Regions from separate parts of the Pseudoalteromonas sp. c7(2019) genome, predicted to be linked through region 2. Evidence: predicted binding sites of a transcription regulator. Region 2 holds the regulator's gene; the other holds the start of a gene.
The links. Region 2 encodes NrdR, which represses ribonucleotide reductase genes. Its sites were predicted from a motif close to AAACACNANATNTNGTGTTT; they were not measured.
Positions count from the first base shown of each region.

Region 1: nrdA (class 1a ribonucleoside-diphosphate reductase subunit alpha) is a predicted target of NrdR. The motif match lies at 2,133-2,152, and genes of this name have one in related genera.

Region 1 is NZ_WTKS01000001.1:373,987-378,420, forward strand. It holds gene nrdA (class 1a ribonucleoside-diphosphate reductase subunit alpha) at 1-2,013, opposite strand, end outside; gene GQR38_RS01625 (HAD-IA family hydrolase) at 2,422-3,102, opposite strand; gene ubiG (bifunctional 2-polyprenyl-6-hydroxyphenol methylase/3-demethylubiquinol 3-O-methyltransferase UbiG) at 3,102-3,812, opposite strand; gene gyrA (DNA topoisomerase (ATP-hydrolyzing) subunit A) at 3,989-4,434, shown strand, end outside.
Region 2 is NZ_WTKS01000004.1:14,503-18,936, forward strand. It holds gene ribBA (bifunctional 3,4-dihydroxy-2-butanone-4-phosphate synthase/GTP cyclohydrolase II) at 1-190, opposite strand, end outside; gene GQR38_RS05475 (riboflavin synthase) at 220-873, opposite strand; gene ribD (bifunctional diaminohydroxyphosphoribosylaminopyrimidine deaminase/5-amino-6-(5-phosphoribosylamino)uracil reductase RibD) at 900-2,024, opposite strand; gene nrdR (transcriptional regulator NrdR) at 2,191-2,640, opposite strand; gene glyA (serine hydroxymethyltransferase) at 3,009-4,265, opposite strand.

The sequences.
Region 1 (4,434 bases), on a different contig from region 2:
GTCCCACAGTAGCTCGTATTGATCTTTTAAACGCTCATACTCAGGAACAACTTGCTTTAAAATACCGTCTTTACTTGCTTTAACGCTAATATGTCCACGTGGTGGTTCAATACCATTTGTTGCATTAGAGATTTGCGACGATGTTTCTGATGGCATTAACGCACTTAGTGTTGAGTTACGCATACCGTGCTCTTTAATATTTGCACGTAGTGTATCCCAATCAAGATGAAGTGGCTCATCACAAATTTTATCTAAATCACGTTTGTACGTATCTGTTGGCATAATGCCTTGTGAATACGTTGTTTCGTTAAACTTAGGACAGGCACCACGCTCTTTAGCAAGCTCGTTTGATGCTTTCATCAAGTAGTATTGAATCGCTTCAAATGTTTTATGAGTCAGTGCATTTGCGCTGCCATCTGAATAACGCTTACCGTTTTTAGCTAGGTAGTATGCGTAGTTAATCACGCCTATACCTAACGTTCGACGACCCATAGTTGCATTTTTAGCAGCCGGTACTGGGTAGTCTTGGAAATCAAGTAAGTTATCAAGGGCGCGTACTGCAAGTTCAGCTAGCTCTTCAAGCTCATCTAGTGATTCTATTGCACCTAAGTTAAACGCAGACAGTGTACAAAGGGCAATTTCGCCTTCTTCGTCATTTACGTTATTAAGTGGCTTAGTTGGCAATGCAATTTCTAAACATAAGTTAGATTGGCGAATAGGCGCAACTTTAGCAATGAACGGGCTATGTGTATTACAGTGGTCCACATTTTGTAAATAAATACGACCTGTACTTGCACGCTCTTGCGCAAACATAGAGAAAAGCTCAATCGCTTTAATGCGTTTTTTACGAATCGATTCGTCTTGTTCGTATTTTACGTAAAGCGCGTCAAACTCAGCTTGGTCTTCAAAAAATGCATCGTAAAGACCAGGCACATCTGATGGGCTAAATAACGTAATGTAGTCGTCTTTAATTAAACGAGAGTACATTAGTTTATTAAATTGTACGCCGTAATCTAGGTGACGAACGCGGTTGTCGTCCACACCACGGTTATTTTTAAGTACAAGTAGGTTCTCTACTTCTAAATGCCAAAGCGGGTAGAACAATGTTGCAGCGCCGCCACGTACACCACCTTGCGAACAACTTTTAACAGCTGTTTGAAAGTGCTTATAAAAAGGAATACAACCTGTGTGGTACGCTTCGCCGTTACGAATATGGCTACCTAGCGCACGAATTCGACCAGCATTAATACCAATACCTGCGCGTTGTGAAACGTATTTAACAATAGCTGACGACGTTGCATTGATTGAATCAAGGCTATCGCCACATTCAATTAATACACACGAGCTAAACTGGCGAGTAGGTGTACGTACACCCGACATAATTGGCGTTGGTAGAGATATTTTAAATAACGATACTGCGTCGTAAAAGCGCTTAATGTAAGAAACGCGTGTTTCACGTGGGTAGTCAGAGAATAAGCTCGCTGCTACTAAAATATATAAAAACTGTGCACTTTCGTAGATTTCACCCGATACACGGTTTTGAACGAGATACTTACCTTCAAGCTGTTTTACAGCCGCGTAGCTAAAGTTAAGATCGCGAGAATGATCAAGATATGCATCAAGCTCGTCTAATTCTTGCTCTGTGTAATCTACTAATAAGTGAGCATCGTAGCGTTTATCGCCAACCATTTTTGTTACGTGGTCAAATAAACGTGGTGGCTCAAATTGACCGTACGCTTTTTTACGTAAATGGAATACAGCTAAACGTGCAGCTAAGTATTGATAATCAGGCGATTCTTTTGAAATCTGATCCGCTGCTGCTTTAATGATGGTTTCGTGAATGTCTTTAGTACGAATACCGTCGTAAAACTGAATGTGCGATTTTAATTCAACTTGCGAAACCGAAACGTTGCTTAAACCTTCGGCGGCCCATTCAATGACGCGATGGATCTTATCCAGATCAAGAGGCTCTTTGCGCCCGTCACGTTTGCTTACAGATAACTGTTGGTTCATTTGCCTGTATTCCTTGGGAATTATGTATTTTGACCAATGCTTTATGCCTCGCCGAAGCAAGGTACATACTCATTTATTATAGGTTTCACCGTATTGGCGAATTTAATTGAATAACATTTGGCCACAATATCTGGTGTTGTTCAATTTAGAGATCACAAGATAGTGTGGTCTGAGTTGTTTTGCAAGGGACATAATTGCCCCTGTTTGTGGATAACTTTGGGATAACGCATTTGTGTTAGTAGACACTCACCTTCGAACAATCATTTAAGTTGAAATATGCAAAAATCAACTAATGATCTGCTAAATTTACTCATTTTAAAAATAAATTTTGACTGCTTTTTTTATCAGCAAGCTTTGTGTGAAAACTAACACAATCACAATATATAGTGTTTAATAATTAACATAGCACTATATATGGTTAAAACCATCAATTGGGCTTTGCCAGTTAAAATCAGCATTCCAGCTGTTGGCTTCATCAATACTTGGGATGTAACCCCAAAGTGCCGTTGCGGTATGCATACCTGCCGCTTTGCCTGCTTGTATGTCACGCTGTGCATCACCAATGTATAAACAACGGCTTGGTTCTACCTGCATAAGCTTTGCACAATGCAGCAGTGGTAAAGGTGATGGCTTAGCTTCAGCTAATGTGTCGCCACTTATTACTACACTGGCATTTTTTAATGCGGGAATAGCTGCCACTAAAGGATCGGTTAAAAACCCTGGTTTATTAGTCATGATCCCCCATTTGATCTTTTTCTGATCAAGGGCGATAAGTAACGATTCAACTCCGCTGAAGCAACGTGTGTGATTTGCTATGTTTGTGGCGTACTCGTCAACTAATTGCTTTATAAGCTCGCTTTGGGGTTGTTTAGCCCATAATTCTTTAAAACCAGCCTCTAATAATGCGCCTGCGCCGTTAGATGCGGCAGGACGGTATATATCACTACTAACAGGTTCTATTTTATTGCTAATAAGGACTGTGTTTAAAGCGGCACCTAAATCATCAGCGGTGTCGAGTAGGGTGCCGTCTAAATCAAATAAAAATGCATCGTACTCAATAAGGGGTAGGGGGGCTTGAGAGTTAGCCATTAAGCTAACTTCTCAAAATAAAGTATGTAATTTACGCTAACGTCACTATTGAGCGTATATTGCTTTGATAGTGGGTTATAAGAAAGCCCTGTACTTGCACGAACTTTTAAACCGGCTTGCTCTGCCCATGCAATAAGCTGTGCAGGCTTTATAAACTTTTTATGGTCGTGTGTACCTTCAGGCACCATTTTTAAGAGTTTTTCAGCGCCAACAATAGCGTATAAGTATGCTTTAGGTGTTTTGTTCAGGGTTGAAAAAAACACGTCTGCGCCTGGTTTGGCAAGTGCGGCTACGGCATGAATGATAGATGCTGGGTCGGGAACGTGTTCAAGCATTTCCATACACGTTATTACATCAAAGCGCTCAGGGTACTGTGTTGCAAACTCTTCTGCAGGCACTTTTATATAATCTACATTTACGCCAGTTTCTAAACTGTGCAACTTAGCAACAGTTAAAGGTTCTTGGCCCATATCGATGCCAGTTACTTTTGCACCCATACGCGCCATGCTTTGGCTTAAAATACCGCCGCCACAGCCAACGTCGAGTGTTTCTTTATCGAATAAGCCTTGCGTTTTGTTTGCTATAAAGTCTAAACGTAACGGGTTAATTTCGTGAAGAGGTTTGAATTCTCCGTCTAGGTCCCACCAACGCTCAGCGATGGCTTCAAATTTTGCTATTTCTGCGTGATCTACATTTTGATGTTCGGTCATAAAATACTTCCTCGTCAATCTGAGGCCATTATATAGGGCTAAATTGATAAATCGCAAAGTTTTGCGCCTGTAAATTAAAATTAATTGTGATAGCATGGCTGTTAGAAATAATAACAATACTCTTAATACCCAATACCGGGTTGTTGAGAGCTGATACTGAAGGAATGTGATATCAAATGACTGATCTCGCCAATGAAATTCTGCCAGTCAATATTGAAGACGAGTTAAAAAACTCCTACTTAGATTACGCAATGAGCGTAATAGTAGGACGTGCATTACCAGACGTACGTGACGGCTTAAAACCTGTTCATCGCCGCGTTTTGTTTGCAATGAACGAGCTTAGTAATGACTGGAACAAGCCTTACAAAAAATCGGCCCGTGTGGTCGGTGACGTAATCGGTAAATACCATCCACACGGCGACAGTGCAGTTTATGACACGATAGTTCGTATGGCTCAGCCATTCTCACTACGTTATATGCTTGTAGATGGCCAAGGTAACTTCGGTTCGGTTGATGGTGATTCAGCAGCGGCAATGCGTTATACAGAAGTACGTATGGCAAAAATGTCGCATGAGTTATTAGCCGATCTTGAAAAAGAAACGGTTGATTTCGTTCCTAACTA
Region 2 (4,434 bases):
GCTCTTGCGTCATAGTTAAACAAATTAAACCACGGCCATGAGTCGCCATAAAATTAATCGCTTGTGCACTAATATGCTCTGCGGCAATAATTAAATCGCCTTCATTCTCTCTATCTTCATCATCCATTAAAATAACCATTTTACCGGCTTTAATATCGTCGATGATTTCTTGTGCGCTGTGTAAATTCATAAATTTGCTCGTATAAGTTATCAGTTTCGTTATTTAATAAAACCCGCTTTAGCGAGTAAGCTCATCGAAATATCAGAGCCCGTTGGTTGCTCTGCACCTTTTATAAGGCGCTCTAAATAACGTGCAATTTGATCGACTTCTAAATTAACTTGAGTGCCTACTTTAAAGTGAGCAATTGTGGTTTGCTCACTCGTATGTGGAACAATTGTTAATTTGAATTTATTACCTTCTACAGCGTTTACTGTCAGGCTTATACCATCAATACATACCGAACCTTTGTACGGGATGTATTTCATTAAATTTTCTTCGGTTGTAAGCCAATATTCTGTTGCTCGAGCGTTTGCTGTAATGCTTGTAATAGTTGCTATGCCATCAACATGGCCAGATACTAAATGACCGCCTAAACGCGAAACAGGTTGCATGGCTTTTTCAAGATTCACCGTTTGCCCTAAAGCATAGTGAGCAAAACCGGTTAAACCAATCGTCTCGTTAGATAAATCAGCACTAAAACCGTCAATATGTTTATCAACTACGGTTAAGCAAACGCCATTGGTTGCAATGCTGTCGCCTAGCTTTACGTCTTCCATATCAAGGTCAGCACTTTGGATACGAATGGCTAAGTCGCCTTGTTTTTTTTGTAATAAAGCAATTTTGCCTGTGGCTTCTATTATCCCAGTAAACATAGCGCTACTCTTTTTATTAAGTGATTTTAATGAGTTTTTAACGCGGTGATACGTAAATCGTCACCAATGCGCGCACATTCATTAAATGTTAAATCAACGGTGTTTTGCATACTCGTCAATTCAGGAAAATTAACTAAACTTTTTGAATCATGGCCCATTAATTTAGGCGCCAAATAAAAAACAAACTCGTCAACTAAATCAAGCTCTGTCATTTTACCAGCAAGTGTTGCTCCGCTCTCAAGCCAAACATTATTAAACTGCAGTTGCCCAAGCTTTTCTAAAACAGCCTGTAAATCAACTTTGCCGTTACTTTCACTTACTTCAATATGCTTTACAAAATGCGGCCATTGCAGTGATTTATCAACCTTAGTCGTAAATATTATTACATCACTTTGGATTTTAAATAAAGCAAGGTTGGGCGTTAAACGATTCTGTGAATCAATTATAACACGCACGGGCTGGCGAAGCGGTAAATCGGTAGGTAGCGTGCAAGGCAACTCGCTTAGCCGCACATTAAGTTTAGCATCGTCTACTAACACGGTATCGGCACCGGTTAAAATAGCGCAGCTTTGCGCTCGGTATAATTGTACGTCTTGGCGAGCAGCGGGACTTGTGATCCACTTACTTTGCCCATTTTTAAGCGCTGTTTTACCATCTATGCTTGCTGCCATTTTACAGGTCACATAAGGTAAGCCTTGTTCCATTCGCTTAAAAAAGCCAACGTTAAGTGCGCGAGCTTGTGATTCAAGTAATCCATAAGCAACTTCAATACCGGCATCGCTCAGTATTTTAAGGCCTTTGCCTGCAACTTGTGGGTTTGTATCAACCATAGCGGCAATTACTTTTACAACGCCCGCCTTTTTTAAGCCTTCAGCACACGGTGGCGTACGCCCATAATGACTACACGGTTCAAGCGTTACATAAGCCGTTGCACCTTGTGCACTATTACCAGCTATTGCCAGTGCATTTACTTCAGCATGGCCTTGACCTGCTAATTGATGAAAACCCTCACCAATTATTTGATTATTTTTAACTAATACACAGCCAACATTAGGGTTAGGCGTGGTAGTAAACCGGCCTTTTTTGGCAAGTTCTATGGCGCGTGCCATATACATTTCGTCATGTTCGGTAAAAGGAACTTGGTTAAGCATTTATTATACCAATTGCGTTAAATAAGTGGTCTATTATAGCGCTAAGAAAATAGCGCAATAACAAGGCGAAAATTATGACATATAGTTGTTCTATATGAATAATTTTTAACGCAGTGAGTGCGCTATTTAATGCGATAGAATGATCATGTTTTTAATAAAATTGGTATTACTCCCCTAAGCGGGCAATTTCTTCGCCAAATTCGCGTATATCTTCAAACGAGCGATAAACAGAGGCAAATCTTACGTACGCTACTTTATCGAGCTTTTTGAGGGCTTCCATAATGCATTCCCCCACCAAATGGCTTGAAATTTCTCGCTCACCCGTTGCGCGTAGTTGCGATTTTATTATATTCACTACTTCGTCTACCTGCTCTGTGCTCACTGGGCGTTTTTCGAGTGCGCGATTTAAGCCATTTAATAATTTATCTTCGTTAAATGGTTCGCGGCTGCCGTCTTGTTTAATAACACGAGGCATAACCAGTTCAGCGCCTTCAAATGTAGTAAAGCGCTCGTGGCAGTCGTTACACTCACGACGCCTGCGAACTTGATGGCCTCCGCCAACAAGGCGTGAGTCAATAACTTTAGTATCTTTTGCGGTACAAAATGGACAATGCATAGCTCGGTACTTCCGTTTTAAAACAAAAAAGACCGCTAAATAGCGGTCTTTTATCTTAGCAAAAAAATAGGGCCTGTTGACCTTTCAGGATTAAATTTGTTCTATCTAGGGGTGATTTAATCGCGGCTCGAGATTTGTAACCTAGTGGGCTAAGTAAAAATCGAGCAACAAAGAGTAAATCGCCCCTAGAACGAACCCGAGGGCAGTGCATGTTTGGCATTTATGCTGCGTTATCGCCTATTTGTGTGGAGTAACCACACTACATAGACTCTGCCTTGCTTAAAAGCCAAACATACTACTGCAAATTAAACCTCGAAAGATAAACAGGCCCCTAGCTTATGTGCTCTAAATTACTGCCGCTTATGCAATTAAGCGTAAACAGGTAATTTTGCACAAATTGCTTTTACTTTTTCTTTAACTTGCGCCTGTACAGATTCATCAGTGATGTTATCTAGTACGTCACAAATCCAGCCAGCAAGCTCTTTTGATTCTACTTCAGTAAAACCACGACGAGTAATTGCAGGAGAACCAATACGCAAACCAGATGTTACAAATGGTGAGCGTGGATCGTTCGGTACTGAATTTTTATTTACTGTGATGTTAGCGTTGCCTAGGGCTGCGTCTGCATCTTTACCAGTGATATCTTTATCGATTAAATCAAGTAAAAATAAGTGGTTTTCAGTTTTGTCAGAAACGATTTTGTAGCCGCGCTCTTGCATTACAGCAACCATTGCTTTTGCGTTTTTAACAACTTGTGTTTGGTATACTTTAAACTCTGGTTGAAGTGCTTCTTTAAATGCCACTGCTTTTGCTGCAATAACATGACATAAAGGACCGCCTTGGCCACCAGGGAAAACAGCGCTGTTAAGCTTTTTGTAGATTGCTTCGTCGCCACATGCAGAAATAATCAAACCACCACGAGGGCCTGCAAGTGTTTTATGCGTAGTTGTAGTTACAACGTGTGCATGAGGAACAGGGCTTGGGTAAACGCCTGCCGCAATTAAACCCGCAACGTGAGCCATATCAACAAACAGATAAGCACCGATTTTGTCAGCAATTTCACGGAATTTAGCCCAATCAACAATACCAGAGTACGCTGAGAAACCACCAATAATCATTTTTGGCTTGTGCTCAAGTGCTAGTGCTTCAACTTGTGCGTAATCAATTTCGCCCGTTGCTTCATCTAGTCCGTATTGGATTGCATTGTAAAGCTTACCAGAGAAGCTTACGTGAGAACCGTGAGTTAAGTGACCACCATGAGCTAAGCTCATACCTAATACAGTATCGCCAGCGTCTAATAATGCTAGAAAAACAGCAGCATTAGCTTGCGAACCAGCATGTGGCTGCACGTTAGCGTAGTCAGAACCAAATAATTCGTTAGCACGGTCAATTGCTAATTGCTCAACAACATCTACATGCTCACAACCGCCATAATAACGTTTGCCTGGGTAACCTTCTGCGTATTTGTTTGTAAGCTGTGAACCCTGCGCTTCTAGTACGCGTGGGCTACAGTAGTTTTCTGAAGCGATTAGTTCGATATGCTCTTCTTGGCGAGCAGTTTCTTTGGTTATCGCGTCAAATAACTCTGGATCAAAATCCGAAATATTCATGCTACGTTCTAACATTGGGGTCTCCTAGGGCAACGTGTATGGTGTTTTTTAGAGGCTTTATTGTACGCTTTAAACGACTCTTTGCCTACGCTCTTAAGTTGAGGATATTTAAACAGGGATTGAAACTATTTCACAGCTCTTTTAAGATGATATTTTTTTATAAAGCCATAATAATTTTAAATGA